One region of the Methylophilus sp. TWE2 genome, then DNA from elsewhere that is predicted to be linked to it. Evidence: predicted binding sites of a transcription regulator. Region 1 holds the regulator's gene; each other region holds the start of a gene.
What was found. Region 1 encodes sigma-54, which starts transcription at its own class of promoters, with help from an activator protein. Its sites were predicted from a motif close to TGGCACNNTTCCTGCT; they were not measured.

Region 1 (10,779 bases):
GGCATAGGTTTGTGCAACAGCCAGTTCAACAAAGTGCAAGGTATGACCTACTGGCACTGCAGCTGATAGCTCGCCCTGTCCGGCAATACATTTGGCAGTTTCAACACGGATCACGGACATGCGCTGGCCGTTGACCGGTACGCTTAAATCCGGAACGTAGCGCTCAAGGGGAAGGTCAGGAAGTCCCTCATTGACCTGAAAACTCAGGGAGTAATTGCCTGAAGCCTCAGAGAGCCAGCCGGTCTTGCCATGATCAAATAGCAAATGCCAGCTGTTCCAAAGGCCACTTTCATGTTGAAACTGCAGGCGGCCGATCACGGTAAAGCCATCGCCCAGATAGATACCACTACTGCCAATTTGTAACAAGCTGCGATCTGGCAGCAGTTCGGCCATTTTGCCCAGATTTTCAAGATTAATATCGTTGCGTAGCAACGTGCTCTGGCAATACTCACAGACCATCAACAGCGTCGTGCTGGCACGAAAGTGGACTTTGGCGCCGCAAGCCGGGCACTGACTATACCGTATCACAGCAACAACGCTTTATTTAATTTGACCCAGCAGCTCAGCCTTTTTGGCGTCAAACTCAGCTTGAGTCAACACCCCCTTGCTGACCAAGGTATGCAGCCTCTCTAGTGTTGTAATAATCTCGTCCTGTGTGGCGGTTGGCGTGGCCGCGTTAGCCGGTTGTACCATCGCCTGGGTAATATTTTGTGCCATCACCAGCCCTGCGCCCATGCCCGCGCCTACCCCTGCCATGCCACCTTCATTTTGCGCGGCTAACGGAATCGCATCAGCGACTTGGTATTGGGTATACCGATTCAAATCGCCCACCATATTCATACTGATACGTTTATCCAGCACAGCCTGAAGCTCTTCCGGAAGCGAGATGTTTTCCACTGCAAGATTGTCCAGAGTCAGACCGTAACGCGCAAATAAAGGCGTCATTTGGGCATGCAAGGCTTGCGCCAGCTGGCCCTGGTTGGCGGCCATATCAATAAAAGGGACTTTACTACTGGCAAACAGTTGTGTGAGTTCAGCGATCATCACATTACGTAGTTGACCATCCAACTCTTCGACGGTGTAGACCCCTTGCGTGCCGCACACCTCTTTATAAAACAAAGCCGTATCGCTCAGGCGGTAGCTGTAGATGCCAAAAGCCCGCAATCTGACCATGCCAAACTCTGGATCACGCAGGGTAATCGGATTGGGGGTGCCCCATTTGCGGTCAAGTTGCAAACGATGGCTAAAGAAAATCACATCTGACTTGAATGGGGACTCGAATAGCTTGTCCCAATGCTGCAAATTGGTCAGTAGCGGCAAGTTTTTTGTGTTGAGGGTATGCAAACCAGGACCAAAGCTGTCGGCAATTTGACCTTCGTTCACAAACAATACGCTTTGCGAGTCCCTTACGGTTAACTGGGCGCCGTACTGAATCTCCATATCCATCATGGGGTAACGATAAGCGAGTACACCATGACCCTCTTCCGTCCACTGGATGACATCAACAAATTGTTTTTTTACAAAGTCAAAAATACCCACTCTGGCTCCCTGTTTGTTTTTATTTGACTGGACATGGTTAACGCAAAATTACTATACAATGCGAATCGACCAATTATTGTAAATATACTTCAAAATAGTGATCGTTGTATTGCTTCAGTTCGTTTATGAAAAGATTCGCGCATAGTGGATTACACTTGATGGCCAATTTACATGAGGTGGATCCAGGGTTGACCTTGATGACCCGTGTAGACGACTGTCAGCACTTTTGCCGAAAAGTGGTCAGTGATGCAGGATTGACTATTGTCGGCGAGAGTTTCTATGGCTTTGGTCAGGGGCAGGGTGTGACTGGTGCGCTGGTCCTTGCTGAGTCGCACTTGACGATACACACGTGGCCGGAGTCGCGTTATGTGACTTTGGATGTGTTTGTCTGCAACTATCAAGAGGACAATTCAGATAAGGCGAGCCACGTGTTTGAGGCAGTGATCGCTGCATTCTCTCCGGGGCATGTAGATCGGTTCGAGGTGCAACGAGCATAATCCTAAAATAAAAACGCCGGAGAAATCCGGCGTTTTTATTGTGTGTTGCTATGTTAACGCTGATGCAAAGGAACGAATTCCCGACGTTCAGACCCCACATACAATTGGCGTGGTCGACCAATTTTCTGCTCAGGATCGGCATTCATTTCACACCACTGGGAAATCCAGCCTGCGGTGCGCGCAAGCGCAAAAATGGCGGTGAACATGGAGTTAGGAATCCCCATGGCGCGCATGACGATGCCGCTGTAGAAGTCAACGTTCGGGTACAGTTTGCGTGAGACGAAATATTCATCTTCGAGCGCAATTTTTTCCAGTTCCATCGCCAGTTTGAACATCGGATCATCATGTAGTCCCAGCTCATTGAGCACTTCGTGACAGGTCTTGCGCATGATAGAGGCGCGCGGGTCCATGTTGCGATAAACACGGTGACCGAAACCCATCAGGCGGAAGCTGTCGGTTTTATCTTTGGCGCGATTGATAAATTCACCAATACGGCTGACATCGCCGATTTCTTCCAGCATATTGAGGGTGGCTTCGTTGGCACCACCATGTGATGGGCCCCACAGCGAAGCAATCCCCGCAGCGATACAGGCGAATGGATTGGCACCACTTGAGCCTACCAGTCGCACAGTGGAAGTCGACGCGTTTTGCTCATGGTCTGCGTGCAGAATCAGGATGCGTTCAAACGCGCGGGCCAGAATCGGGTTAGGCACATAATCCTCACAGGGTGTGGCGAACATCATATGCATAAAGTTTTCAGCGTAACCCAAGTCGTTTTTGGGATACATGAATGGTTCGCCGATATTGTATTTGTAGCTCCAGGCGGCGATGGTAGGCACCTTGGCCAACAGGCGCTTGGCGGCAATTTTGCGTGATTCCGGGTCTGTGACATTGTTGTTGTCCGGGTAAAACGCTGCCATGGCGCCCACCACAGCAATCATGACCGCCATCGGGTGCGCATCACGGCGGAAACCTCGGAATACATTGCTCATCTGGTCATGTAACATGGTGTGCTTGCGGACGGTGCCAACAAACTCTTCACGTTGTTGCAGGGTGGGCAATTCCCCATGTAAAAGCAAATGTGAAACTTCCAGAAAGTCACAATTTTCTGCTAGCTGTTCAATCGGGTAACCGCGGTAGTAAAGCAGGCCTTGCTCACCATCAATGAAGGTAATGCCAGAGTTACAGGAGGCGGTAGACATAAACCCGGGGTCGAACGTGAAATAACCGTGTTTTCCCAGGCTGCGGATGTCAATGACATCCGTACCCAGGGTGCCTTTTAATACCGGTAACTCAATCGAGGTGCTGTTGTTGTCAAAGGTAATGGTCGCTTTGGTAGCCATAAGGTACTCTGTTTCAGTCAAGGTTGTATAAATTATACGCAATCGTTTTTGAATATGGGTGTTAGTGCGGGAAATAGCTGGGAAAAGTTAAAAAATCGTCTTGAATCCTGCACCAGTTTAAATCAAACAGTGAGTGCACTTGCACTGCTTTAGTGTGTCAGGCCTATCCGGGGTAAATAGCCCCTAATATGCGTGGCCCTGCCGCACCGGTGACCGCTGGCAGATTCCCCGGCAAGTGATCTATGCAACGTTGCGCCAGCCATGCAAAGGCAACGGCTTCCACCCAGTCTGCATCCACACCCAACACATCGGTGCGCTGTATCGAAAGCCCACACAGCGCTTGTAACCTGTCTATCAAGGCCAGATTATGTGCGCCCCCACCACAAACGTACACTTCTTCTGCGCCGGGACAATATTGCTGCAAGGCCTGCGCAATGGTCACGGCAGTGAGCTCCAGCAAGGTGCGTGCGATATTTTGGGGGGTGTCAGAGTGCATGGCCAGATGTTGCGCTAGCCACGCCTGATTAAATAAGTCACGCCCCGTACTTTTTGGGATGGATTGTGCAAAATAAGGGTCGGATAATAGGGACTGCAGTAGGCTGGGATTGAGTTCCCCTCTCACTGCCCACGCGCCACTGGCATCATAACTGTTGCCGGTATGCTGTAATGTCCAGGCATCCATCAGCAGGTTGCCCGGGCCGGAGTCAAAGCCGGTCACTTTGCCATTCACAGGTAAATCACTGAGGTTAGCAATGCCGCCTATATTGACAATCACGCGGTGTTTATCAGGTGCAGCAAAGATGGCCTGGTGAAATGCGGGGACCAGCGGCGCGCCTTGACCGCCTGCAGCAATGTCGCGGCTACGGAAATCACCTACGACCGTAATCCCGGTCAATTCGGCCAGACGGGCATGGTTGCCCAGCTGCAGGGTATAGGCTTGTCCTGCTGTTAAATCAGGGCAGTGACGTACGGTTTGTCCGTGGCAGCCTATTGCAGTAATTTCGCCGGCTGTCAGGTTGGATGCAGACAATAAGCCATTCACCGCTTGTGCGTAAAGATCAGCCAGGCGGTTGGCGATGATCGCCGCTTGGTGTAATTCATGCTGTGCTGGCGTATGCAAATCAAGCAATGATTGCTTGAGGTCCACCGGATAGGGCGCGAAATATTGTCCTTTTTGCTTCACAAGTTCACCCTGCTGCGAGACGACAACCGCATCTACCCCATCCAGACTGGTGCCGGACATCAGGCCAATAAACAGGCGGGAGGAAGTGGGTAATGCAGGAGGATTCATAGACATAAGTTTAACACTGACGTTGGCTGGCATACAGAAAAGCGCGGGATTACGTTAAAATAGGCGCTTTAACTTGATATCAAAGCGTGCCTCGAGCACGTTGCAGAAAATCCTTATGACAGACGTAACCCAATCCTCAGCCGTCGAAGTTTTAAGTCCGGAAATCGTGCAAGCGCTGGCGATTATCAAGCGCGGGGCAGACGAGCTGCTGATCGAACAAGAGCTGGTGGAAAAACTGAAAACAGGCAAGCCACTTCGCGTGAAGGCAGGTTTTGACCCGACCGCACCAGACTTGCATTTGGGGCATACGGTGCTGATTAACAAATTGCGCCAGTTGCAGGATCTGGGACACCAGATTTTATTCCTGATTGGTGACTTCACGGGCATGATTGGTGACCCCACTGGCAAAAGCGCCACGCGCCCGCCGTTAACGGTTGAGCAGGTGAAGCTCAATGCCGATACCTATGCCGAACAGGTATTTAAAATCCTGGATCCTGCCAAAACCGAGATCGTCTTCAACTCCAAATGGTTAAGCGAACTGGGCGCAGCTGGCATGATCAAGCTGGCAGCCAGCCATACCGTGGCGCGTATGCTGGAGCGTGATGACTTCTCCAAGCGCTTTAAAGGTAATCAGCCGATTGCGATTCATGAGTTCCTGTATCCCTTGTTGCAAGGCTATGACTCGGTTGCCTTGCAAGCGGATTTGGAGTTAGGTGGCACCGACCAGAAATTCAACCTGCTGATGGGACGCGAGTTGCAAAAGCAGGCTGGTCAGTCACAGCAATGTGTCCTCATGATGCCCTTGCTCGAAGGGTTGGATGGCGTTAACAAGATGTCCAAATCACTGGGTAACTATATCGGCATTAGTGAAGCCCCGGAAACGATTTTTGCCAAGATCATGTCCATTTCGGATGAGTTGATGTGGCGTTATATCGATTTGTTGTCCTTCGCCTCATTGGAAAACATTGCACAATGGAAGGCCCAAGTAGCGGCTGGTGAAAATCCACGCAATATCAAGGTGGGGTTTGCACAGGAAGTCGTGGCGCGTTTTCATGGTCAGGCTGCAGCTGAAAAAGCCTTGCAGGATTTTCAGACACGTGCCAAAGGTGGTATCCCAGATGATGTGCCAGAGGTAGAAGTCATTATCGAGACTGACAGTATAGGCATTAGCCAGTTATTGAAGCAGGCGGGGCTGGTAGAAAGCACCAGTGAAGCAATGCGTGCAATACAGCAGGGCGGCGTCAAGCTGGATAGCGTCAAGGTTGAAGACAAGAATCTACCATTGTCTAAAGGTGTGACGGTGGTCGCCCAAGTGGGCAAGCGCAAGTTTGCAAAAATCACGATTAAATAAAGACGCTCGAGCAATAAAAAAAGGCCGCATCTGCGGCCTTTTTGTTTAAAGCGATTTGCGTAAATTGGCGGGCGGAATATTCAAAGACTCACGGTATTTGGCAATGGTACGCCGCGCGACCACAATGCCTTGTTGAGCCAAGGTATCTGTAATCTGGTTATCCGAGAGCGGTTTTTTCGGGTTTTCTTCTGCCACCATTTGTTTGATCAAGGCGCGGATGGCCGTCGCCGAGCAAGAGCCGCCCGCATCAGTTGCCACCGAACTGCCAAAGAAATATTTGAGCTCGTAAACGCCACGCGGTGTGAGCATATATTTATGCGTGGTGACTCGTGAAACAGTGCTTTCATGCAAATCTAGCTCTTCGGCAATTTCACGAAGCACCAATGGCCGCATGGCAATGTCGCCATGCTCAAAGAAGTTGCGCTGACGGTCTACAATCGCTTGCGACACGCGCAGAATGGTGGAGAAGCGCTGCTGGATATTTTTGATCATCCATTTTGCTTCCTGCATCTGGCTTTGCAGATACTGGCCTGAGCTTTCGCGGTTGCGTTTGAGGATGTCAGCATACAGTTGGTTGATACGCAGTTTGGGAATCACGCCATCGTTGAGCGATGCGACCCAGATACCTTTGATTTTTTTGACTACCACATCATGCTGGATAAAGTGGTCGTGACTAAAGGTGGCAAATTCGCTGCCAGGTTTGGGGTTTTGCTGGCGAATGAGTTGTTGCGCTCCTTTCAGTGCGGTTTCATCGCAACTGAGCAGTTTGCGCAATTTGACAAAGTCTTTATTGGCCAGCAGGGCCAAATGATCTTTTGCGAGTGCCATGGCCGTACGTAAATAAGGCGTTTCTGACGGCAAGTGTTGCAGTTGCAATAACAGGCATTCCCGCAAGTCACGGGCTCCGACACCTACCGGGTCCAGGTTCTGTATCAGTTTGAGTGCGGTCTCAAGTTCAAGCAGCTCAACTTCGAGCTCAAGCGGCAGGTGTTCAACAATTTCCTGCAAGTCTTGCTCAAGGTAGCCGTCGTCATTTATGCTGTCGAGCAGCAACTTGACCAGCGTCATGTCACGCTGTGACAGATGCGCCAGTTGAATCTGGTCCAGTAAATGCTCGCGCAGGCTGATATTGCTGGCATCCTGCCGCGAAAAATCACTATCCTCATCATCAAGGTTGTTGCGGCCTGCCTCATCCCAGTTGCTGGTGCTGCCAAACTCTTCGTAATTATCTTCAAATTCGGGAGGGTTGAATTCTTCGCTGAGATTGGCCAGTTCGCCTTCATTGCTGCCAAGTTCATCATGTAAGTCTTCGCGCAGCGTCTCGGCAGGTGCAGTAATTTCTTGCTGGGTGGCCAGGTCAAACGAGTTGGCATCGTCTGCATGGACTGATTCGATAGCTTCGGTAGGGGTTGCTGAATTGTCCTCAAACTCGCCTTCTTCTCCATCGGCCATCTCCAGCAACGGGTTTTCCTGAAGAATGGTTTCCAGCTCCTGGCTGAGCTCCAATGTGGATAACTGTAACAGACGGATAGACTGTTGTAGCTGCGGAGTCAGTGCCAGGTTTTGTGAAATGCGTAATTGCAGGTTTTGCTTCATAACAAATTACAACCTAAAGTTCTTACCCAGGTAAACTTCACGAACACCTTCATTCTGGATGATTTCGTCGGGTGTGCCAGCCGCAAACACGGCGCCTTCATTGACGATATATGCGCGATCGCAAATGTCCAGAGTTTCGCGTACATTATGGTCAGTGATCAAGATGCCAATATTCTGGCTGCTCAGGTAGCGGATGATTTTCTGGATCTCAATCACTGCAATTGGGTCAATCCCGGCAAAGGGCTCGTCTAGCAGGATGAATTTCGGGTCCGTGGCCAGGCATCGCGCGATTTCCACACGACGGCGCTCACCGCCAGACAAGCTCACGGCCTGGCTGTTGCGGATATGCTGGATATGCAGCTGGTCCAGTAATGATTCCAGCCTTGCCTCACGCTCTTCGTCGTTATAGGGACGCGTTTCCAGAATGGACATAATATTGTCGGTGACCGACATTTTACGGAAGATGGAGGCCTCTTGCGGTAAATAAGCGAGTCCCATGCGTGCGCGCTCATGCATGGGCGCGTGGCTGACATCGGCCCCATTCAGGCTGATTTCACCGTCGTCCAGGGCCACAAGTCCGACAATCATGTAAAAGCTGGTGGTTTTACCAGCACCATTGGGGCCCAGCAAACCAATGACTTCGCCACTGTGAAGCTCCAACGTCGTGTTTTTCACTACTGTACGGCCCTGATAGGCTTTTTTTAGGCGACTGACGTGTAAATGATTATGTTCTGATAAAGCGCTTGTCTGCATGGGCCAGGTCTTTACGGTTGCTCTTTCTTAGGTTCGCTGCCAGCATCGCCGGGTACCGGCTCAACTTTGAGTTGCAGTGAACGGTTCATGCGCAGGCCTTGCTGCGAATTGGGTTTGTTATCAATCACTGGCGGGGTGGTTTTGTTTTTCGGCTGGATGGTTGCCTTGACGCGGCTACCTGCGGTGCCATTCGGGTTGGCTTTGGTGCCACCGATCACTTCAGCATATTCAGCATTGGCGTCATAGCTGATGTAGTCGCCAGTCACGATATCTTCACCGCGTTTGACCCAGGCATTGGTATAAAGTTGTACCTTGTCCATGCGGGCGTTGTATTCAATACGCTGGCCACTGCCTTGCATCCACTCATCCTTGCCCGTGCGCTTTTGCTTGAAGGTGGTTGGGTTACCCGTGCAGGTGCTGTGCTGGAATCCATCCTGGTCTTCTCGCACAATCATTTTGTCAGCCTTGATCTGCAAGGTGCCTTGGTTGAGGATGACATTGCCGGTGTAAACACTGATTTTCTTGGCGTCATTCACAGTCACCGTGTCAGCCTCCAGCTCAATAGGCTGGTCACGGTCCGATTCTTCAGCCAATACGCTGGTTGACCAATGTAGTAATGTCCATAAGGCCAAACAGCTGACATAAAATAATGGCTTGTGCGTATTCAACTCATTTCTCCAGAATCAACGACCCTTACGGTTTCCTATTTCTTTCCGATTACCTATTTTTTCGGCAGGTTTTGTCGGGGTTGCAGCTTTGGCTGCGTCAGGTGCACGCTCATAATGCACGTGCACCCGGTTAAATAATTGCGTGGTCTGTGCCTTGTTATCAAAGCGCAGGCCGGTACCGGTAATGACGGTTGCCGGTTTTTGATAAATCTTGACCGGTAAGTCGGTATAAGCGACTTCGGTATCGGGTTCCATGGTTAACTGTTCAGTGTGGAGCTGCATTTCACCCTTTTCGGCGGTGCCTTGACGGATCACTTTCACCTGCTTGTTAAACTCTACCAGTTTACCATTGGCGGAAATCTTTCCACGCTGGCCATAAATTTGTGTGTATGGCTTGTCCAAACCGAACTGGGTGAAACGCGGGCGTTTCAGTTCTGTGTAATCATTGTCCGGAAAGTGACGCATTTCTATCGCGGCCAGCACATATTTGGTATTGCCCGTCGCATTGGTTCGTGTGCTGACAAAGTTATGCAACATATAGTCAGGGTCATGACGGTTCAAGCGGCTAATGCTGAGGCCCTGCTCCTGGACAGTCTGATTGATCCAGAATGTCAGTAGCGCTAAAAACAGCATTAACGCAATTGGCAATAAAATAGGGTGTTTAAGCATGCGTGAATTCCAGGAGACCAGCTGGCCTAAACGACTTTCGCCTTCAGTAAGTCGTGCATATTAAACGCACCTATCAATTGTTGTTGCTCGTCCACTGCCAAAAAACCGTTAATTTTATATTGCTCCATCAGATTAACTGCATCCACTGCCATTTGTTGCGTCCCTAACAAGCGGGGGTGGGTATTCATGACTGAAGTAATGGCAGTCTGGGTATTGCTCTTGCCTTGCATAAACAAGCGGCGTAAATCCCCATCCGTAAAAATGCCGATCGGATGATGCTGGTGATCCACAATAGCAGTAAATCCCATGCCTTTGCTGGAGATTTGCGTAATGGCATCCTGCACTGTGGCTTGTTCGTTCACCCAGGGAACCGCATTACCGGTGCGCATTACATCTTTAATCCTGACCAGTAGTCTACGACCCAGGCTTCCGCCAGGATGTGAGCGTGCAAAGTCCTCTGCAGTGAATGCACGCAAATCAAGTACACAGAGTGCAAGCGCGTCACCTAACGCCAATGCTGCGGTGGTGCTCGCTGTCGGTGCGAGGCCGAGTGGGCAGGCTTCATGGCTGACAGCAGCACTTAAATGCACCTCGGATTCGCGTGACAAGGTAGAGCTTTCGCTACCGGTAATGCTCAGAATGCGGGCACCTATACGACGGATGGCTGGAAGAATGTTGATAATTTCGTCGCTTTCGCCGGAGTTCGACAAGGCAATGACGACATCCTCAGAGGTAATCATGCCCAAGTCACCATGACTGGCCTCGGCCGGATGCATGAAAAAAGCAGGTGTGCCGGTACTCGCCAGTGTGGCAGCAATTTTGCCACCAATATGACCGGACTTTCCCATGCCTGTTACTACCACGCGGCCGCGGCAATCAAGGATCATATGCACTGCTGCTTCAAACGCGCTGCCCAAGCGGTCTGCCAGTTGGCGTATTTCATCGGCTTCGTGTAACAGTATGCCTCGTGCACGTGTCACGATGTCAGCGCTTTTCACAAGGTGGACACCATCGTTTGCTCTGTTCATGGCGGGTTAGTATAACAAGTGAGTCCCTTGGCAAGAAAGCAAAA
Region 2 (10,779 bases), 470 kb from region 1:
CTCAAACTTGCAGCGCCCACGGCAGATAGGGACCAAACTGTCTCACGACGTTTTAAACCCAGCTCACGTACCACTTTAAATGGCGAACAGCCATACCCTTGGGACCGGCTACAGCCCCAGGATGTGATGAGCCGACATCGAGGTGCCAAACTCCCCCGTCGATATGAACTCTTGGGAGGAATCAGCCTGTTATCCCCAGAGTACCTTTTATCCGTTGAGCGATGGCCCTTCCATACAGAACCACCGGATCACTATGACCTGCTTTCGCACCTGCTCGACCTGTCCGTCTCGCAGTCAAGCAACCTTTTGCCATTGCACTATCAGTACGATTTCCGACCGTACCTAGGTTACCTTCGCACTCCTCCGTTACTCTTTGGGAGGAGACCGCCCCAGTCAAACTGCCTACCATACACGGTCCCCAGTCCGGATTACGGACCTAGGTTAGAACCTCAACAACATCAGGGTGGTATTTCAACGACGCCTCCACGCGATCTGGCGACCACGTCTCTCAGGCTCCCACCTATCCTACACAAATCTTGTCAAAGTCCAATGTAAAGCTGCAGTAAAGGTTCATGGGGTCTTTCCGTCTAGCCGCGGGGAGATTGCATCTTCACAAACATTTCAACTTCGCTGAGTCCCGAGAGGAGACAGTGTGGCCATCGTTACGCCATTCGTGCGGGTCGGAACTTACCCGACAAGGAATTTCGCTACCTTAGGACCGTTATAGTTACGGCCGCCGTTTACTGGGACTTCAATCAAGAGCTTGCACCCCATCATTTAATCTTCCAGCACCGGGCAGGCGTCACACCCTATACGTCCACTTTCGTGTTTGCAGAGTGCTGTGTTTTTATTAAACAGTCGCAGCCACCTTTTCACTGCAACCCCATCATGCTTCGTGAGTAAATCACTACACACTACCGGGGCGCACCTTCTCCCGAAGTTACGGTGCTAATTTGCCGAGTTCCTTCTCCCGGGTTCTCTCAAGCGCCTTAGAATTCTCATCCTGCCCACCTGTGTCGGTTTGCGGTACGGTCTTATACAACTGAAGCTTAGTGGCTTTTCTTGGAAGCATGGTATCAATCACTTCGTCTGCAAGCAGACTCGTTATCACGTCTCAGTCTTAGCTCTCCGGATTTGCCTAAAGAACCAACCTACACGCTTGAACCGGGACATCCAACACCCGGCTGACCTAACCTTCTCCGTCCCCACATCGCATTGTATAGAGGTACAGGAATATTAACCTGTTTCCCATCAGCTACGCATCTCTGCCTCACCTTAGGGGCCGACTCACCCTGCGCCGATGAACGTTGCGCAGGAAACCTTGGGCTTTCGGCGAGGGAGCTTTTCACTCCCTTTATCGCTACTCATGTCAGCATTCGCACTTCTGATACCTCCAGCATGCCTCACAGCACACCTTCGCAGGCCTACAGAACGCTCTCCTACCATACTAGTAAACTAGTATCCGCAGCTTCGGTTACGTGCTTAGCCCCGTTACATCTTCCGCGCAGGACGACTCGACCAGTGAGCTATTACGCTTTCTTTAAATGATGGCTGCTTCTAAGCCAACATCCTGGCTGTCTATGCCTTCCCACTTCGTTTTCCACTTAGCACGTCATTTGGGACCTTAGCTGGCGGTCTGGGTTGTTTCCCTCTTGTCCACGGACGTTAGCACCCATGGACTGTCTCCCGTAATTGAACTTCTCAGTATTCGGAGTTTGCAATGGTTTGGTAAGTTCTTATGAACCCCCTAGCCATAACAGTGCTCTACCCCCGAGAGTTAAATACGAGGCACTACCTAAATAGTTTTCGGAGAGAACCAGCTATCTCCAAGTTTGTTTAGCCTTTCACCCCTATCCACAGCTCATCCCCAAATTTTTCAACATTTGTGGGTTCGGACCTCCAGTACCTGTTACGGCACCTTCATCCTGGCCATGGATAGATCACTTGGTTTCGGGTCTACACCCAGCGACTAAGACGCCCTATTCGGACTCGATTTCTCTACGCCTCCCCTATCGGTTAAGCTTGCCACTGAATGTAAGTCGCTGACCCATTATACAAAAGGTACGCAGTCACCCCTTACGAGGCTCCCACTGTTTGTATGCATACGGTTTCAGGATCTATTTCACTCCCCTCCCGGGGTTCTTTTCGCCTTTCCCTCACGGTACTGGTTCACTATCGGTCGATATCGAGTATTTAGCCTTGGAGGATGGTCCCCCCATGTTCAGACAGGGTTTCTCGTGCCCCGCCCTACTTGTCGTTACCCTAGTTCCACAAACGGGATTTCGTATACGGGACTATCACCCACTACGGTCGGACTTTCCATTCCGTTCTACTATCGCGTCTGCTAAAAGTAACAGGCTGTTCCATGTTCGCTCGCCACTACTTACGGAATCTCGGTTGATTTCTTTTCCTCTGGGTACTTAGATGTTTCAGTTCTCCAGGTTCGCTTTACTCTTCCTATATATTCAGAAGAGAATGACCTTACGGCCGGGTTTCCCCATTCGGACATCTCCGGATCAAAGCTTATTTGCCAGCTCCCCGAAGCTTTTCGCAGGCTATCACGTCCTTCATCGCCTGATATCGCCAAGGCATCCACCATATGCACTTATTCACTTGACCCTATAACGTTAAAACCTAAACCCTTTTAAATCTAGATTTCGTCGTGCATGAGACACGCGTTACAGGTAATTCTAAAGCACTATCAAACCTCGTTAGATTCGCTACATCGCTGCAGCTTCTCAACTTGCGTTTAATATTTCTGATTTTGCAATCAATCGATATTACTTCCGGTTAAAAAGTAATATCGCCCATTGAATATAAGTTGTCATCACACAACTCATATTCCTTTACTTCTTCCATTTTGTTAAAGAGCAGTCTTTAGTTTTTTAAACTATCGTTTAAAAACCAGAAGCAAACATTATTCATACAACACTTGCTTCTAATCTCTAAACTGCAACAAAGATACCAAGTCATTGGTGGAGGATGACGGGATCGAACCGACGACCCCCTGCTTGCAAAGCAGGTGCTCTCCCAGCTGAGCTAATCCCCCAATATTCGGTGGTGGGTCTGGTTGGGCTCGAACCAACGACCCCCGCCTTATCAAGACGGTGCTCTAACCAGCTGAGCTACAGACCCTAAGGCGGTTTGCCTAAATCTTTGTTGCTGCTTAAATTCAAGATGACTGATAAGCGTGAATGCTTGAAGCCGAGTGATCTTCTCTAGAAAGGAGGTGATCCAGCCGCACCTTCCGATACGGCTACCTTGTTACGACTTCACCCCAGTCATGAATACTACCGTGGTAATCGTCCCCCTTGCGGTTAGACTAACTACTTCTGGTAAAACCCACTCCCATGGTGTGACGGGCGGTGTGTACAAGGCCCGGGAACGTATTCACCGCGACATGCTGATCCGCGATTACTAGCGATTCCGACTTCATGCTCTCGAGTTGCAGAGAACAATCCGGACTACGATCGGCTTTCTGAGATTAGCTCCCCCTCGCGGGTTGGCAACTCTCTGTACCGACCATTGTATTACGTGTGAAGCCCTGGCCATAAGGGCCATGAGGACTTGACGTCATCCCCACCTTCCTCCGGTTTGTCACCGGCAGTCCCATTAAAGTGCCCAACTAAATGATGGCAATTAATGGCAAGGGTTGCGCTCGTTGCGGGACTTAACCCAACATCTCACGACACGAGCTGACGACAGCCATGCAGCACCTGTGTCCACTTTCCCTTACGGGCACCTAATGCATCTCTGCTTCGTTAGTGGCATGTCAAGGCCAGGTAAGGTTTTTCGCGTTGCATCGAATTAATCCACATAATCCACCGCTTGTGCGGGCCCCCGTCAATTCCTTTGAGTTTTAATCTTGCGACCGTACTCCCCAGGCGGTCTACTTCACGCGTTAGCTGCGTTACTCATGGATTTTACTCCACCAACAACTAGTAGACATCGTTTAGGGCGTGGACTACCAGGGTATCTAATCCTGTTTGCTCCCCACGCTTTCGTGCATGAGCGTCAATATTATCCCAGGGGGCTGCCTTCGCCATTGGTATTCCTCCACATCTCTACGCATTTCACTGCTACACGTGGAATTCTACCCCCCTCTGACATATTCTAGTCTTGTAGTTTCAAACGCAGTTCCCAAGTTGAGCTCGGGGATTTCACATCTGACTTACAAAACCGCCTGCGCACGCTTTACGCCCAGTAATTCCGATTAACGCTCGCACCCTACGTATTACCGCGGCTGCTGGCACGTAGTTAGCCGGTGCTTCTTATCAAGGTACCGTCAGCCTCACACAGTGTTATTGTGTAAGTTTTCTTCCCTTGCGAAAGAGCTTTACAACCCGAAGGCCTTCTTCACTCACGCGGAATGGCTGGATCAGGCTTGCGCCCATTGTCCAAAATTCCCCACTGCTGCCTCCCGTAGGAGTCTGGACCGTGTCTCAGTTCCAGTGTGGCTGGTCGTCCTCTCAGACCAGCTACTGATCGAAGCCTTGGTAGGCCATTACCCCACCAACTAGCTAATCAGATATCGGCCGCTCTTATAACGTAAGGTCCGAAGATCCCCTACTTTCCCCCTCAGGGCGTATGCGGTATTAGCTAATCTTTCGACTAGTTATCCCCCATTACAAGGCACGTTCCGATATATTACTCACCCGTTCGCCACTAATCCCCCTAGCAAGCTAAGGTTCATCGTTCGACTTGCATGTGTAAAGCATTCCGCCAGCGTTCAATCTGAGCCAGGATCAAACTCTTCAGTTTAATTCCTAACTATTACTTTTTACCTCTTTACAGAGGCGGTATTCGTTTCGCTTATATCTCAAATTCATTTCAAGGTATGTGTGTAAACTACACTGTACATACTTGTCATAAATCTAAGTGTAAAGCATTTGTATTTTCTGAGTTTCTACGCATTAAATGCGCTTCACTCAACTACAAACACCCACACTTATCAGTCATCCTAATTTTTAAAGAACAGGGCCTCGAAGGCCTTTCGCTTAACGTTTCGTTTCAAGCGAAGCGCGCATTATACAGAGGTTTTTCGTTCGGTCAAGCATCAAATTCATTTAATTTTCAAACGCATTTTTGCTTGGTTGCGGGAACAGGATTTGAACCTGTGACCTTCGGGTTATGAGCCCGACGAGCTGCCAGACTGCTCCATCCCGCGTCCGAATCGACTTCTAAAACATGTGTTGCGTCGAGAGGTGAGACTATAGCAAAGAATGAAAAGCGCTGTCAACACCAATTGCGAAATTATTAAAGAGCCTCACAATCCTCTAAAAACAAAAGCCGCGTTAATCGCGGCGTCTATAGACTCAGTTAAAGATGATTATTTGACAGCGCCAAATACTTTCTTGAGCAGACTACTGGCCTGCCCCATGGGATCCTGGCGAATCGCGACCTCTTCCTTGGCGATCATCAGGTAGACGCCATCAAGTGCTTTTTGTGTGACATATTGATTGATATTAGCGTCTTCTTTTTTAATCACACCAAACTTACTGCCCATTTCGGCATATTTGTTATAAGTATCGGCCAACTGCACGTTGGCTGTCGCCTTTTGCACAATCGGCAGAAACTTGGCTGCCATGTCCGTCGAAGTAGTCTTCTTGAAATATTGCGTGGCGGCATCTTGCGGGCCGGTGAGAATGTTCTTGGCATCGGTCAAACTCATTTGCTTCACTGAATTGACTAGCAGAGTTTTGGCTTCAGGCACGGCCTGTTCGGCAGCGCGGTTCATTTTAAGCACCAGTTCATCGGCCTGCTTACCCATGCCTATCATGCGCATGCCTTTTTCTATTTTTTTCAATGACTCTGGCAGCGGGATTTTAACTTCACTGTTGCCCATAAACCCGTCAGTGGCTCCCAGCAAGTCCACCGCTTTGGAGACTCCCTGATTCAATGCAAGTTTAAGGCCATCACTGGTTTCCTTGTCGCTAAGGCTACTAACAGCACCATTGCTCCCAATGCTGCCAGTATTTGCACCGCCACCCACCTTTTCAACCATCTCACCCAAGCCTTTGAGATCAAGCGCTTGCACATCGGTGACTAACAAACCCGCCAACACTACCCACACCGTTCTTTTCATCATTGTTTTTCCTTGGCAATCTATATTTAGCACACACTAACCCGGCACCGCACGCGGTTTAGTGTACCCATAAAGCACAAAGCAAGTCTAGGACTTGCTTTGTATGCTACCGATTAAGACAGGCTTTACTAACTCAGGCCTTAAATGGTGAGACTTTCCAAATGCGCTGGGCGTAATCGTTGATAGTACGGTCGCTTGAAAATTTCGCCATCCGTGCCACATTCAAAATAGCCATGCGTGACCAGGCCTCTTCATCCTGGTACAACGCGGCCACTTTTTCCTGTGCCGCGACATATGCAGCATAATCTGCCAGCAACAGGTATTGATCACCCTTATGCAGCAAGGTATCGACAATCGTCTGATAGCGATTGGGCTCTTCTACAGAGAAGTAACCATTCCCTATCATGTCTATCACCTGTTTGAGCTCGGCATTGCCGTGGTAATAGTCCCATGGGTTATAACCGCTGTTTTTTAATTGCGCGACTTCAGGGGTGGTCAGGCCAAAAATAAAGATATTTTCGTCGCCAACTTCTTCCATGATTTCGACGTTTGCACCATCCAGCGTGCCTATGGTTAGGGCGCCATTGAGTGCCATCTTCATATTACCGGTGCCACTGGCCTCGGTGCCTGCCGTCGAAATCTGTTCAGATAGATCAGCGCCTGGGAACAATATCTCCGCTGCACTGACTTCATAATTAGGATAAAACACCACTTTTAACTGGTCGTTGATGGCTGGATCATTGTTGATCATCACGGCGACATCATTAATGAGGCGGATAATCTGCTTGGCAAGCCAATAGCCAGGCGCAGCCTTGCCGGCAAAAATGACGACGCGTGGCGTGTGCTCACTGACTTGGCCGCTACGGATACGGTTATATAAAGTGATCACATGCAACACATTCAGCAGCTGCCGCTTATATTCGTGTATGCGCTTGATCTGTACATCAAACAAAGCATTGGCGTTAATGGCAATGCCTGTTTTTTGCAATATTTTGTCCGCCAGCCTTTGCTTGTTGGCTTTTTTGACCTCGCGGAAGGCTTTTCTGAAAGCCGCGTTATCTGCCAGGGGTTCAACCTTTTTAATCAGTGCCAAGTCTTTTTGGAAGCCGGAACCAATATGCCTGGTCAACAGTTCAGTCAATAAAGGATTGGCCTGGTTTAACCAGCGACGTGGCGTAATGCCATTCGTGACGTTGGTAAACTTGCCCGGATAGATCTTGGTAAAGTCGGCAAATAGGGTCGTTTTTAGCAACTCACTATGCAACTCGGCCACGCCATTCACCGTGTGGCTGCCAACAATGGCCAAGTGCGCCATACGTATCCGACGGCCATGCGTTTCATCAATAATCGAAACCCGGCTCAACAATCCGGTATCCCCCGGGAAATGCTGATTCACCATTTGCAAGAAGCGGTGATTGATTTCGTAAATGATTTCAAGATGGCGTGGCAGCAATTGTCCAAACATCTCCACTGGCCAGGTTTCCAATGCTTCCGGCATCAAGGTGTGGTTAGTATAGGCAAACATGCTGGTAACCAGTTTCCAGGCGCGATCCCATTGCAAGTGATAGTGATCTACCAATTGATGCATCATCTCAGCGACAGCAATTGCCGGGTGTGTGTCATTGAGCTGAATGGCCACCTTATCGGGCAAGGTATTCCAGTCAGAATTGTAGTTGGTGAAGCGATGCAGGATGTCCTGTATGGAAGCCGACACAAAGAAATATTGTTGTTTCAGACGCAATACCTTGCCAGACTCCGAAGTATCGTTTGGATAAAGGACCTGCGAGATCGTCTCCGCACCATGTCGTCCTTCTACCGACTTTTCATAATTACCCTGGTTAAAAGAGGCCAGGTCAAACTCGTTAGTCGCCTTGGCGGACCACAAACGCAGATTATTCACTGTCTGCGTATCGTAGCCGGGCACTGGCACATCATATGGCATGGCGACAACACTCTCATGATCCACCCAATGATGTTCTACCCCATGCTCGGTATGCACATGCAACACCCGTCCATAAAACTTTATTTCACAGGCGTGCTCAGGCCGCTGTATTTCCCAGATATTCTGGTAACGCAACCAGTTATCAGGGTTTTCCTTCTGTTGGCCGTTCTCTATAGTCTGCCTGAACATGCCATAGTCATAACGGATACCATACCCGGTCGCCGGAATATCCATGGTCGCCATGGAATCGACAAAGCAGGCCGCCAGGCGACCCAACCCACCATTCCCCAGGGCCGCATCTGACTCCATCTCGGCCACACCTTCCAGCTTCTGACCAATCTCCTGCAGGCCGTCGCTTAGATCGGGTGCAATGCCCAAATTCAGTGCGGCATTTGACAACATACGGCCAATCAAAAACTCCAGGGATAAATAATAAACGCGCTTGGTATTGGCATCGCGATAAGCGTCGCGTGTATTCACCCAACGACTCATCAAATGGTCACGCACAGTAAACGCAGCCGTTTGGTACCAGTCCCGTGCCGTGGCCCAAGAGTTTGATTTACCAATAGAAAAAGTCAGGTGGTTACGCAGTGCCTGCGTAATCGGCAGCTGTTCAAGCAAAAATTCTTCAACGGCTTGGGCGGTTTCGGGTTTATCAGCTTCTTTACGTTTTTTATTCACATTGGCAGTCATTCATCTTCCCCTGGCGTTAATCAGAAACTTGCTCTAACTAAGTGAAAAGCAAAAAGCAAGCCTACAACAAGAATATGTCAGACAGAATAAAAACCACAAGATTCACGTCGTGGCTTTTGATTATAACGCCACGTCTTGACCCTACTGAAAAGTTTTACAATCCTGCGACCTTATTCTTGTATCAACATCATCCCCTCAATATGAGGGGAAAATTCCGTTTCTGCAAAGGTCTGAGGTTTACAATAAATGGGGTGGCTTATTTTTGGTTAACTAAATAAACCAGTCCCTCATTTAAAGCAGTCTTATTTCACACCATAATTGATATCCACCCGTCGATCCATTTTATGACAACGCTCGTCAGGGCAATCCCGGCTGGCAAACTCGTTACCATAACTCAAGGTTTCCAGCTGCGCATTCTTCACCCCTTGGGCATTAAATGCATTTCTGACAGCCACTGCTCGACGCATCCCGAGATCTTTGTTGTACGCTGGCGTACCCCGCTCATCTGAGTGACCTTGCAATAAAATTTTGCTTTGTGGATGGCTGAGCAAATATTTAGCATGAACGGCTATCAGGTTTTTATATTGCGGATCAAGGATATCTTTATCGTAATCGAAATAAATTTGGCGGTTTGAAAGATAAGCACCATATATTTTATATGGCCGACCTTCATCCTTCTCACCCACCACATGCTCTGCTGCCGCCTCTTGTTTTGAGGTCGGATCGCCAGTATGTGATAAGTTAGTAGGGGTACTTTTACACGCCGTTAAAACAAACGTCAGGGCAACAATTTTCCAAATGGATGCATGCATCACTTTCTTCTCCTTGATTCTTAAAATTTATTGAAAGCGCCGTGGCAATCACCACGCATGAGGTTAATGACCATTGCATTGCTTACTAGGAGGAGGCAGTCTTGGTATCAACCTTGGCAGGCTAACGAATTTGTAAAGATTGATTTATCAGAAAATTTCTTCAAACCATGTAGGAATTCCTTTCTAACTAAAATGGCTTGCGTCCCGCCAGCATGATGATTGATGCTCAGGCAGAAAGATGTGGAGATCAACCTTGTCCTACTTTGAAATAAGATTAAACCGGATAGGCATAAAACTTAGGGTGTCGTTAAATATCTGTACATCCTGCAAAGTCAGGACTTGAGATTGAAGAACTCACTTAATGAAAGGACCTATCATGAAAAAATTCATATTTTTATTAGCACTGACAGCCATTGCACGCAAAGTCATGGCTAAAGTTAAGGACGATAAATCCTGTTGTGCGGCTGAATCCAATGCACAACCCACTCCTTGATATCACCATGAGCGATTAATTGCTTCATACTAAAAAACCCGCGTCTGCGGGTTTTCTCGTTTATGGCATATAGTGCGCTTAATCTGTCATTGTCTCATTGCCATTGTCGTTACCGGCTTGGAGCTTTTCTACCAGCCTGTGGCTTAGTTTAATTTCCAGGTGTAAGCGATGCCCAAGGCGTCTTGATACATTTTGAGGTTTGCCTCACCGCCGCCAAAACCACTGGGCGGCACTCCAGGCGGAATCGAATTTTGCCCCCGCACAGTATTTTCAAAAGCATGCGTATAAGCAAACGAGACTTCAGACTGCGGACTCAAGATCCAGGTCGCCCCAATCGAGAGGTGAGCTTTCACCACACCAGGCGCCAGAATATTAAACAAGGTATCGCCACTTCTTATCGGCTGGTCTACATGGTTGTATCCCGCGCGCAAAATTAAATCCGGGCTATATTGATACAAGGCACCGATCTTATACACCTTGGCATCCTGCCAGTTAAATCCGGCGCCATTATCATTCCCCAAGCCATTGTTCAGGTTAGATAAAGAAGCATTACCAACCGCATCTACCTCACCGTAATTAATACGCTGAAAATCTGCCGCCAACGTCAATGCCGGTGTCACCTTCACGGCCACCCCTACCCCATAAGTAGAAGGCACATCAAAGTCGCCCTGCTCGGCAAACAAGCCTTTGTAATTATCAAAGCGGCTCATGTAGGTGCGGCTCTGGTATGTCGCACCCAGCGTCAAGTTATCAG
Region 3 (10,779 bases), 110 kb from region 1:
TTAATGCATACAGGCGCTGATAAGTGGTTGCCGTGCCAGCGACCAGCGTAGGGCCGAGTTCGCGCCTGTCGGTATCCCGGGTCGCCAGATTTTCTGGGAAATTCAGCGTAAAGCCTGCCAATAGCCACGGCGAAAGCAGATATTTGGCATGGCCGCTGGCGGCAAATGCACGCGCCGCCAATGCCTCTTCATGCGCAGTGAGCACCTCTTGGCTGATCAGTTGGCGGCCATTCCTCAGCAGTTCGGCATGGCTTAATTCGCTGTACTCCAGCGCATAGGCGTCACTTAAGCGGTAAAAGCGGAAGGCGATTTCCGCAGTCTCAGCCACGGGTGAAATGTTCTGGGTCTCAGGCGTGGCCACAATCTGCGCATAAGCAACCAGCGCAGGATGCTGATAGCCCGCTAGCCCGCGCGCATCGGCATAAATCACCAGTGCGCTATCAGGCTTGGCTGCCAGGACTTGATCCACCTGCGCCTGCGCCTCGGCAAACACAAATTGCGGCCGCAAGGTATGCAATAAATCCAATAACTGCGGCTGCGCAAAGGCCGGATCCAGTGGCGCCGCCACGCCGCCCAGCCAATGGGCAGCTAGCGACAACAGCAAGGCTTCTGGCCGTGGTTCACTGAGCAAGAACAAGGTATCGCCCTGGCGAAAGCCGTGTTGCTGCAAATAGTGCGCTGTGCGGGTGACGTCCTCTTTCACCGCAAGCCAGGAGGCCTGCTGCCAGAGGCCCAGCTGTTTATGCCGAATTGCAACACGATGCGGGCGCTCCACGGCCTGCAAAGCGAGCAAGTGAGGTAAAGTCTCTGCCATTGCCAATTTCCTGCCGGGTTGAGTTAAGCCGCTTTGGCCAAGGTTTTAGCTTCCAGCTCACGCACCAGTGGCAGTACTTTTTCACCAAAATAAGCGACCTCTTCCTGAAAGTGCAAAAAGCCCGCCAATACTAAATCTACGCCCACCGCCTTCAAAGCCACAATGCGCTCGGCAATTTGCTGGGGTGTTCCAATCAGATTGGTTTTAAAGCCATCGTTATATTGCACCAGGTCTTCAAAGCTCGACTTCGCCCAATTACCTTCACGCTCCGGGCTGGCAGCGCCGGCATTTTTCACTTCATGGCCAAAGGCATTTACCGCCTCAGGGTTGGCTTTATCAATGATTTCCTTCAAGACGGCGTTGGCTTCTTCTTCGGTATCGCGGGCAATCACAAAGGCATTGACGCCGATTTTGACGTGATGCTTGTTGGCCGCAGCTTTGGCACGGATATCGTCCACCTGGGCCTTGATCCCTTCCACGGTGTTACCGTTGGTGAAATACCAGTCTGAAACCGCCGCCGCATTATCCCGCGCAGCACGCGAGCTGCCACCCTGGAAGATTTCAGGATGGGGCTGCTGCAAGGGTTTTGGTTTCAGCGTGTAGTTGCTAAAACGGTAAAAGTCCCCGCGATAAGTAAAGTTATCCTGGGTCCAAATGCCTTTCAACGCCTCAATAAACTCGCGCGAACGGCGGTAGCGCTCGTCGTGATCCAGCCAATGCTCGCCAATCGCCGTAAACTCCCCGCGGAACCAGCCGGAGACGATATTCACCGCAATGCGGCCTTGGGTGAGAATATCAATGGTCGCCAATTGTTTGGCGGCCAACACCGGATTCCAGGGACCAGGCAAAATCGCCGCAATCACTTTAAGTTTGGTCGTCGCCGCCAACAAGGCATGCGAAAAAGATACCGACTCATGCTGGAACTCGGCACCGTAACCGGCTGTAAAACGGATTTGGCTCAAGGCATATTCAAACCCGGCTTTTTCGGCAATTTGCGCCAGCTTGCGGTTGTAATCGATATCCCAACTGGTGCGCTGCTCAATGTTACTCACCACCAAGCCGCCACTGACGTTAGGCACCCAATAGGCAAATTTAATGTTTTCGGTACTCATGTTCATATTCTCCAAAAAGTGTTCTGCGTTACACGGCTAACAAGCGTTCATCGCTTTGAAGCTCACGATGCTTAAGCAAAGGCAGGGCACGTTCTACTGCAAGCTCAATGCGCGCTTTCACTGCCTCACTCTTAATTTGATAGTTTTCAAAATCCGCTTCAACCGCATACACGCCGATCGGCAAGGTGACTGCCTGGAAAAAGCTGAATAATGGACGCAGCTCATGATCAATAATCAAAGCATGGCGCTCTGTACCGCCAGTCGCCGCCAGCAACACAGGCACATCCACCAAGGCTTCGAGGTGTACCAGGTCAAACAAATGCTTGAACAAACCACCGTAAGAGGCGCGGTAAACCGGTGTCGCCACCACCAATAAGTCAGCGGTTTCAATCGCCTGGATATCTTGCTGAACCTTCACTGGCAAGGCTTTGGGATCATAGGAAGCGACCAGGCTGCCAGCAATTTCGCTTAACTCCACTACGTGCAAATCAATCGGGATTTGCTGCCCCAATTTTTGCGTGATCGCCTGCACCAGCGCAGCGGTTCTGGAAGGTAATTTATAGCTGCCGGAGACAGCAGTGACTTTTAAAGGACGGCTCATCATGACTCCTCAAATAACGGTGACTAATGTCGTTTGTTACGATGACTCGCAAACGACTCGCTTGCTAGAGTATTAGCACCATCCATGCCAGGTCATAATTTATTTATATTTCAAACACTTATATAAAAAATGTCCTTTTTATAGGTGTTGAATTCCAGCGCTAGTTGCTGATCAACTGCTGCTAAATCAGCAGTTTTCCGCGGCCACACTGCACTTAGTCATGAAATCCTCTTTTGATCGTTGCTGATTTAGCAGCAGCGATTCAGCAACAAACTGTTTCTATAGAGGCGATGGCCGCAGCTAAAATTTAAATTTTTATTTAAATTCAAAGGCTTACTTATTGGCATATTAAATGCAACAGAATTAGCAGACGCGTGGCTGAAGCGACATACCCGCCACGCCTTTATTGATCCCTTTTTGAACAAGGAAAGACTATGACTGCACAAGCAAATAAAATTGCGCATTTGCCTGTAAACCTGCCGCGGCAACCCGCGCATGTGATTAAAAGTGACGCAGAAGCCTTAACCGTCGCCAAACAGGTGGCCAGCGAAATCGCCAAAGAAGCCGCCCTGCGCGACCAGGAACGCCGACTGCCACGTAAAGAACTCGACCTGTTTTCAAGCAGTGGCTTGTGGGGCATTACCGTGTCAAAAGAATACGGCGGTGCCTTCGTCTCCAACAAAACCCTGGCAGAAGTGATTGCCACCGTGGCCGAGGCAGACCCCAGTGTCGGCCAGATTCCACAGAATCATTTATATATGGTGGAAGGCTTGCGCCTGGATGGCTCAGACTTTCAGAAGAAATACTTTTTTGAGCTGGTGCTGCAAGGGGTGCGGTTTGGTAATGCGTTCTCCGAGATTGGCACCAAGAGTGTCAATGACGTGAAAACCAAACTCACACCCACCAATAGCGGCTACTTTTTAAACGGCAAAAAATTCTATTCGTCTGGCGCGCTGCTGGCAGACTGGGTGCCGGTCGTCGCCAAAGATGAGCACGACAATACCGTGGTGGCATTTGTCCCCGCTGGTGCAGAAGGCCTGACCATTATTGATGACTGGTCCAGCTTTGGCCAACGCACCACCGCCAGCGGAACGACCATCCTGGAAAATATTTTTGTGCCCAGCGAATATGTGTTGCCTCACCACCTGGCGTTTGACCGCCCGACCACCATGGGGCCGATTGCGCAGATTATCCAGGCGGCGGTGGATACCGGCATCGCCCGCGCAGCGTTTAAAGACACGCTGCACTTTGTACGCAACTACACTCGGCCATGGATAGATACCGACCTCGAACACGGCTATGAAGATCCGCATACCATTAAGGATATTGGTGACTTGCAGATTCGCCTGCATGCCACCGAGGCTTTGCTGGCACGCGCGGGTGAATACATAGACGAAGCGCAACGTAACCCAAATGAAGACACTGTAGCCGAAGCCTCGATTGCGGTGGCTGAAGCCAAAGTGCTGAGTACCGAAACTGCCTTGCTGGCGGGTAGCAAACTGTTTGAACTGGCAGGCACACGCTCAACTCTGGGTGAATACAACCTGGACCGCCACTGGCGTAATGCACGTACGCATACCCTGCACGATCCGGTGCGCTGGAAATACCATGCCGTCGGCAACTACAGCCTGAACAAGGTGAAACCGCCGCGCCATCCCTGGATTTAAATGTTGAGTACTGAGAATGAAAAAGCCCTCAGATGAGGGCTTTTTGTTTTGAAAGAATCAGCCAGTTAACCGCTATAAACCATGGCTGCATCAAGTAATCGGCTTTGCTGGCGTGGAATAGCCTGTAAGCCCGGCAGCGCGTAGTTGAGGTCACGTGCACGATAGGCTTTCATATCGGCAATGGTGATGATTTTGAGGCCGTGTGTTTTGGCGAACTTGAATAAATCCGGGCGTCTGGCCATGCTGCCATCGTCATTAACGATTTCGCATAAGACGCCGACCGGCTGCAGGCCAGCCATGGCGGCGAGGTCATGCGCCGCTTCGGTATGACCGGGCCGCTCGAGCACGCCTCCACGGCGAGCGCGTAGCGGGAAGATATGGCCGGGGCGGTGAAAATCATGGGCCTGAGTGGTGGGATCCGCCAGCTTGCGCAGGGTCAGGGCACGGTCAGCCGCCGAAATGCCACTGGTGGTGCCGTATTTGTAATCCACGCTCACGGTAAATGCAGTGCGGAACGGGTCGGCGTTATGTGTCACCATTTGGGGTAAGTCCAGGGCTTGCAGACGTTGCGCGGGGATGCCGACGCAGACCAGTCCGCTGCTGTGCTTGACCAGAAAGGCCATTTTTTCAGTGGTGATTTTTTCGGCGGCGATAATCAGGTCGCCTTCATTTTCGCGGTCGGTATCATCGACCACAATCACAAACTCGCCGTTGGCGATCGCCTGGATGGCACTGGCCACCGTATCAAATGCTTGGTTTTTTTCTAACATCATGACTCCTTACTTACTCGGCAATGCTCAGATTCAGCACCCTGGCCGCATTCTGATAAAACACTTTTTCCAACACCGCATCCTTAAAGCCTAGCGCGGCAAAGTCTTCTACCGTTTGTTTCATCGGCCGGAACGGATAAGAGGTGCCGAACAGTAACTGGTCACCCAAAAACTGGTTGGCGGCCTTTACAAACAGCTCAGCTCCAGGCTGAAAAATATACATATCCGGCACCAGGTACAGGTTGGGATAGCGGAAGGCGGCACCGACAATCTCGTTCACAAACGGGTAATAGCCGTGAAAACAAATAATGTTCAATTGGGGATATTTGCGCGCCAGCCGTGCCACCGCATTCGGGTGTGCATAGTCAAGATCCGGCGTCGTTGGGCCAGACATCACGCACACTGGTACGCCATATTGCTGGCAAGCGTCATAGACTGGGTCAAACAGCGGGTCATCCACCTGCCGCGCAGGCTTGCCAAAGCCCGGCTCTATATTGATGGCTTTAAAGCCATAATGATGGATGGCTTTTTCAATTGCCGCCAGGGTGCTGTTAACGCCGTGGCTTTCAATATCCACCGAGCCCAGGCCAGCCAGCTTTGGGCTGTGTTTGACCAGATCGGCTATCTGCTGGTCATCAATGGTCAGGTCGGGCGTTTCACGGCCGACCACCACAGCAATGTCGATACCTGCGTCGTCTATTTCTTGCAAATAGCCCTCAATGCTGTACGAGCGGCGGAAATGTTCAGGCTCTAACGAACCCACGCGTTGATTCAGCCATTTGGCCGTTTCATAGGCAGGCGTGTTGGGCGTGGCGCCAAAAAAGTCATGCAAAAACGCAGGACGGTTACGTAAATCTATAATTTTTTGTTTCATAACGATTCTTTAGTGATGGAAATACATAAGCAATGAGCGAACGGGATGAAGAACAAGGCGCACGGCACGCAGAAACCGGAATGTACATGGCGTACATGAGGATTTTGAGTACCGCGCAACGCCGTTATTCGCCCGCGCAGCCATTGATCACGTTTCCTATGAGTAAAAGCTAGGGGTGGGATATTGCCCATTCAGCGCCCAATCCCCCAACTCTTTAAATTTGTAATCCACCGGGTCATGCAGGGTATACACGCGCAAATTACGCCAAAAACGGTCCATGCGCAGCTTGGCTGTGGTGCCACGGGCGCCAGCCACTTCAAAAATTCGCGTAGTCACATCCAGCCCGGCGCGAGTGGCCTGCACTTTGGCCGAGAATACGGCCAGCGCCACCTCTCCGCGCTGTGCATCTTCCAGAGCCAAGCCTTGCTGCCAGGCGGCATCGAGCAAAGTTGCGGCATGGTCAGTCAACACCGATGATGCGTGTAAGCCAGCCCAAAACTCACCGTAATGCAACAAGGTATAAGGATCTTCAAACACATTGTTTGCCAGCGAGCCAGACCAGACCCGGCTACTGCCACGTGTGTAGTTTGCGCCTTCGGCCAAAGCGCCTTCGGCAATGCCTAAGTAGATATTGGTAAAAATCAGCTGGGCCACCAAGGAGCGCAAACTGGCAAACGGCGAACTGAGCGGTCCAGGCTGCATGAGCAATTCATGATCTTCTACCTGCAGCTGGTGGAATTCGGCACTGCCACTGTCGGTCTGGCGCTGGCCGATGTTGTCCCAATCGCCCTTGAGCGTAATCCCTGCGCGACTGGTCGGCACCGCAGCCACCAGAAATTTGCCGCTGCCCTCTTCAATCGCGGAAACGATTAAGAAGTCAGAATCCATGGAACCGGAGCAAAAACTTTTTTGCCCATGAAACACATAGCCGCCGTCGACCTTGCGCGCCACCGTACGCTGGTCCAGCGGATTGAGGGCATTGCCCCACCACAGGTTCTGTTGTGCAGTGAGCTTGAAATAATGCTGCCATTGCGTCTCACTGCCATATAAACGGATGGAGGCCAGCATCAAAAACTGGAACGCAAACACCTGCGCGATCGAGCTATCTACGCGCGCAATCTGGCGGATGATCTGGTAGGTCTGCGCCCAATTGGCACCCAATCCCCCCCACTGCTGTGGAATCCACAAGCTGAGCAAGCCACTATCGCGCACGGCTTGCCGCTGCGCATAGGGCGTACCGCCTGCTACATCGCGCTCAACCGCGGTTTCTGCCAGATATGCGCATAGTTGCGCAGTACGCTGTTGCGGCGTACCGTCAAACACAATGCCATGCTCCGCCTCAACGGCGGGCTGGCGTAAATTCAGAGCCAATGTCATCTTCCCCCCTACGCCGCATGCTTAACGCTGGCTGCTGCGCCAAATGGACCGGTGAGGTTGGTACTGATACTGACCTCATGCGGTGCCTGTTGCTGGATGGGTAAAAGCGGGAACAATAATTCAGCGACACGGTAAGCCTCCTCCAGATGTGGGTAGCCTGAGAAAATAAAATAATCAATGCCCAGCGCCTGATACTCTTTCATGCGGTCGGCCACTTCTTGCGGATTGCCCACCAGCGCCGTCCCTGCGCCGCCGCGCACCAGGCCCACACCAGCCCACAGATTCGGCGAGACTTCGAGTTGGTCACGTCGCCCGTGGTGTAACGCGGTCATGCGTTTTTGTGCCACAGAATCAAAATTGGCCACCGCTGCCTGGGCGGCCGCAATCGTGTCATCGGTCACTTGCGAAATCAGTGTGTCTGCGGCTTGCCAGGCTTGCTCGCTGGTTTCACGCACAATCACGTGCAAGCGGATACCAAACCGGATATGGCGGCCTTTGGCTGCCGCAGCCGCACGGATGACCTTGATTTTTTCGGCCACGGCGGCAGGCGGTTCGCCCCAGGTTAAATGCACATCAATATGCTCGCTACTGAGTTTGATGGCGGCCTCAGAAGCACCGCCGATAAAGAGCGGCGGATAAGGTTTTTGCAGACTACCTGTCGGCAAGCTGGCCCCCTTCACGCGTAAATAATCACCTTCAAAATCCACGCGCTGCTCGCTCAGCACTTTGCGCCAAATGCTCAGGAACTCCTCCGCCTCCGCATACCGCGCATCATGATCAAGAAAGCTACCCTCGGCTTGCTGTTCAGCCGGGTCACCGCCCGCCACCACATTAATCAGCAGCCGTCCACCTGAAATGCGATCCAGCGTCGAGGCCATGCGTGCCGACACCACCGGTGAAATAAACCCAGGCCTTGTGGCGACTAAAAACTTGAGCTGGCTGGTTTCATTGATCAGCGCCGAAGAAATGACCCAGGCATCTTCGCAGGAGCGGCCTGACGGCACCAGCACACCCCCATAGCCCAGCCGGTCAGCCGCCTGGGCAATCTGCTTGAGATAAGAAAACGTGGCCGGTCTGGCGCCCTGGCTGCTGCCAAGATACCGTTGATCGCCATGCGTGGGTAAAAACCAGAATATTTGCATCGACACCCCTCTACAACTCATTCACTCGAAATAACAGATTGAAAATTGCAAAGTCCATGCCACAAATAAAAGGCTTGTAATTCAGTCACTTAAAAAAAATATTTTTTTGAGTGCTGCAAAATCAGCAACTTGCGCAGCAGAGCTGCTGATTTTGCAGCACCCCTGCATCAATTGCAGCAGACGGAGGTTGAGCAGTGGCATAAGCATGCTTCATGCAGTAATGCGCAACCGTCAGCCTCCTTCCCTTAACTCTCTGATTTTATGTGTTTTATTGTAGCGATTCTCCACGCCGGATTAGCTGTAGTGTGACTTCGGCCTGTTTGGCATGCATTCTGCTAATTCAGTCATGGAATCAAATTATTATTTCTAATGAAATATTCATTTATAACCTTAAAGAATATAAATAGCGCCATTACTTATTGGCACGAAATGTTTGCCTGGATTACTGTATCCAGGCTTAACCCTATGAAAAAACAGTGAGATCCTCACGATGGCAAATTTACTTGCAAACGATTTTTACGCGACTGAACACGATACGCAGTTTGAGCAACAGCGCCTGTTAACCATGCCTAACTCGCGGGCGATGTCGACTTCAATTCGGGCCACCGCCCAAGTATTTGAAGATTCGAAGTCAATTGCCTTGCTTAATCGCATTAAGCAAATTGCCCCCAGTGACGCCAACGTCTTGATCATCGGCGAAACCGGCACAGGCAAGGAGTTGATTGCCCGCCATGTGCACGCCTTGAGCTACCGGAAATCCAGGCCGTTTGTCGCCGTGAATTGCGGGGCTTTCTCAGAGACGCTGGTCGAAAGTGAATTGTTCGGCCATGAAAAAGGCGCGTTTACCGGTGCGGTGACGGCCAAGGCTGGCTGGTTTGAAGAAGCCAACGGTGGCACGCTATTTTTAGACGAGATTGGCGATTTACCGCTCAGTATCCAGGTGAAACTGTTACGTGTGCTACAAGAGCGGGAGGTCGTGCGGCTGGGCGCACGCAAACCGACACCGATTGATGTGCGGCTGATTGCAGCGACCAATGTACGCCTGGAAGAAGCCGTGCTGGCTGGTAACTTCAGGGAGGATTTGTTTTACCGCTTGCGCGTTGCGCATCTGGAGCTGCCGACCCTGCGCAACCGGCCCGGCGATATTTTGCCGCTGGCGGATTATTTTGTCGGCGAATATACGCGGCGGCTGGGCTATGCGAGTATCCGGCTTGATGAATCTGCCAAACAGAAACTGTTGCAACACAGTTGGCCAGGCAATATCCGCGAACTGGAAAATGTGATTCATCACTCTTTGCTGATTTGCCGCAATAATGTGGTGCGTAGTGAGGATTTACATTTGTCCTCGATCTCGCTACATCGTCCCAAAGCCGGTTTGCAGGCTTTGCCACACGAAACAGAGAGCGATTCGCTGGAAGCTTCAATGTTGCAGTTGTTTGAATCAGGCAAAGCACAGCTCTATGACTATGTGGAAGACACGTTGGTGCGCACGGCTTATCAGCATTGCCATCACAACCAGGTGCAAACCGCCAAGCTGCTGGGCTTGAGCCGCAATGTGCTACGCGCCAAACTGATTAAAATGGGAGCGATCAATGCACTCAAGTAATCTTGCTTTGCAACTCGAGGCAGCAGCGCTGGTTGTACCACAGGCCAAAGCGCTTTTGCCCACCGAATATGGCCATTATCAAATGTACGCGTTTATTGATCGCAGAACCGGTATAGAGCATATCGCCCTGGTACTCGGTGAGGTCACCGGGCAGGAGCATGTATTAACACGAGTACACTCGGAGTGCCTAACCGGCGACGTGTTTGGCTCGCAACGCTGCGACTGCGGGGAGCAGTTCAAGCAGGCGCAACGCCTGATACAAAAGCAAGGAAATGGCGTGATTGTCTATTTACGAGGCCATGAAGGGCGCGGCATCGGGCTAAGCAACAAAGTGCGTGCATATGCTTTGCAAGAGCAGGGGATGGATACGGTCGAAGCCAACCTGGCACTAGGTCAGCCAATTGACAGCCGAGAATATGATATTGCAGCTGGCATCTTGCAACATTTACAGGTACGTTCTATTCACCTGCTCAGCAATAATCCCGGCAAAATGGAAGGATTGGCTGCTTTGGGCATCACTGTAAAGACTGTACTCCCCCTGGAAATTGAAGGTAATCCACAAAACGCTGCCTACCTCGCTACCAAAAAGCACAAACTCGGTCACCACTTAGCCTTGGTTGCTGATAGCTTTGGATTGAATCCATTCAATTGATTTTAAATATCACTCCTTTTTATTTTGCAAAGCCTGCGCGATATTCAGCAAACTGATGGTGAATCCATCGTCGAAATAGAAGCCAGTCCAGGCGTTGCCGCATTGTCCTTGACGAATAATGCCGGAACCGGTCCCGCCAGTCTCTACATTATTGAATATCCCGC

Region 2: a site for sigma-54 is predicted at 8,768-8,783, ahead of ACJ67_RS11050 (glycogen/starch/alpha-glucan phosphorylase). Genes of this name have one in related genera too.
Region 3: a site for sigma-54 is predicted at 2,602-2,617, ahead of msuE (FMN reductase). Genes of this name have one in related genera too.

What each region holds. Positions count from the first base shown of each region.
Region 1 covers NZ_CP012020.1:2,815,050-2,825,828, reverse strand. The annotation lists gene ACJ67_RS13345 (DUF4178 domain-containing protein) at 1-528, opposite strand, end outside; gene ACJ67_RS13340 (SPFH domain-containing protein) at 541-1,539, opposite strand; gene speD (adenosylmethionine decarboxylase) at 1,665-2,036, shown strand; gene gltA (citrate synthase) at 2,090-3,379, opposite strand; gene ACJ67_RS13325 (anhydro-N-acetylmuramic acid kinase) at 3,543-4,670, opposite strand; gene tyrS (tyrosine--tRNA ligase) at 4,786-6,021, shown strand; gene ACJ67_RS13315 (RNA polymerase factor sigma-54) at 6,067-7,617, opposite strand; gene lptB (LPS export ABC transporter ATP-binding protein) at 7,624-8,370, opposite strand; gene lptA (lipopolysaccharide transport periplasmic protein LptA) at 8,382-9,038, opposite strand; gene lptC (LPS export ABC transporter periplasmic protein LptC) at 9,054-9,707, opposite strand; gene ACJ67_RS13295 (KpsF/GutQ family sugar-phosphate isomerase) at 9,734-10,594, opposite strand.
Region 2 covers NZ_CP012020.1:2,347,996-2,358,774, forward strand. The annotation lists rRNA gene ACJ67_RS11020 (23S ribosomal RNA) at 1-2,619, opposite strand, end outside; tRNA gene ACJ67_RS11025 (tRNA-Ala) at 2,974-3,049, opposite strand; tRNA gene ACJ67_RS11030 (tRNA-Ile) at 3,059-3,135, opposite strand; rRNA gene ACJ67_RS11035 (16S ribosomal RNA) at 3,223-4,761, opposite strand; tRNA gene ACJ67_RS11040 (tRNA-Met) at 5,091-5,167, opposite strand; gene ACJ67_RS11045 (DUF4197 domain-containing protein) at 5,330-6,085, opposite strand; gene ACJ67_RS11050 (glycogen/starch/alpha-glucan phosphorylase) at 6,219-8,720, opposite strand; gene ACJ67_RS11055 (OmpA family protein) at 9,023-9,532, opposite strand; gene ACJ67_RS11060 (OmpP1/FadL family transporter) at 10,169-10,779, opposite strand, start outside.
Region 3 covers NZ_CP012020.1:2,921,439-2,932,217, forward strand. The annotation lists gene ACJ67_RS13775 (AMP-binding protein) at 1-814, opposite strand, end outside; gene sfnG (dimethylsulfone monooxygenase SfnG) at 838-1,926, opposite strand; gene msuE (FMN reductase) at 1,955-2,530, opposite strand; gene ACJ67_RS13790 (SfnB family sulfur acquisition oxidoreductase) at 2,962-4,194, shown strand; gene ribB (3,4-dihydroxy-2-butanone-4-phosphate synthase) at 4,260-4,967, opposite strand; gene ACJ67_RS13800 (amidohydrolase family protein) at 4,978-5,838, opposite strand; gene ACJ67_RS13805 (acyl-CoA dehydrogenase family protein) at 5,995-7,215, opposite strand; gene ssuD (FMNH2-dependent alkanesulfonate monooxygenase) at 7,224-8,357, opposite strand; gene ACJ67_RS13815 (sigma-54-dependent Fis family transcriptional regulator) at 8,923-9,963, shown strand; gene ribA (GTP cyclohydrolase II) at 9,950-10,615, shown strand; gene ACJ67_RS15060 (hypothetical protein) at 10,734-10,779, shown strand, end outside.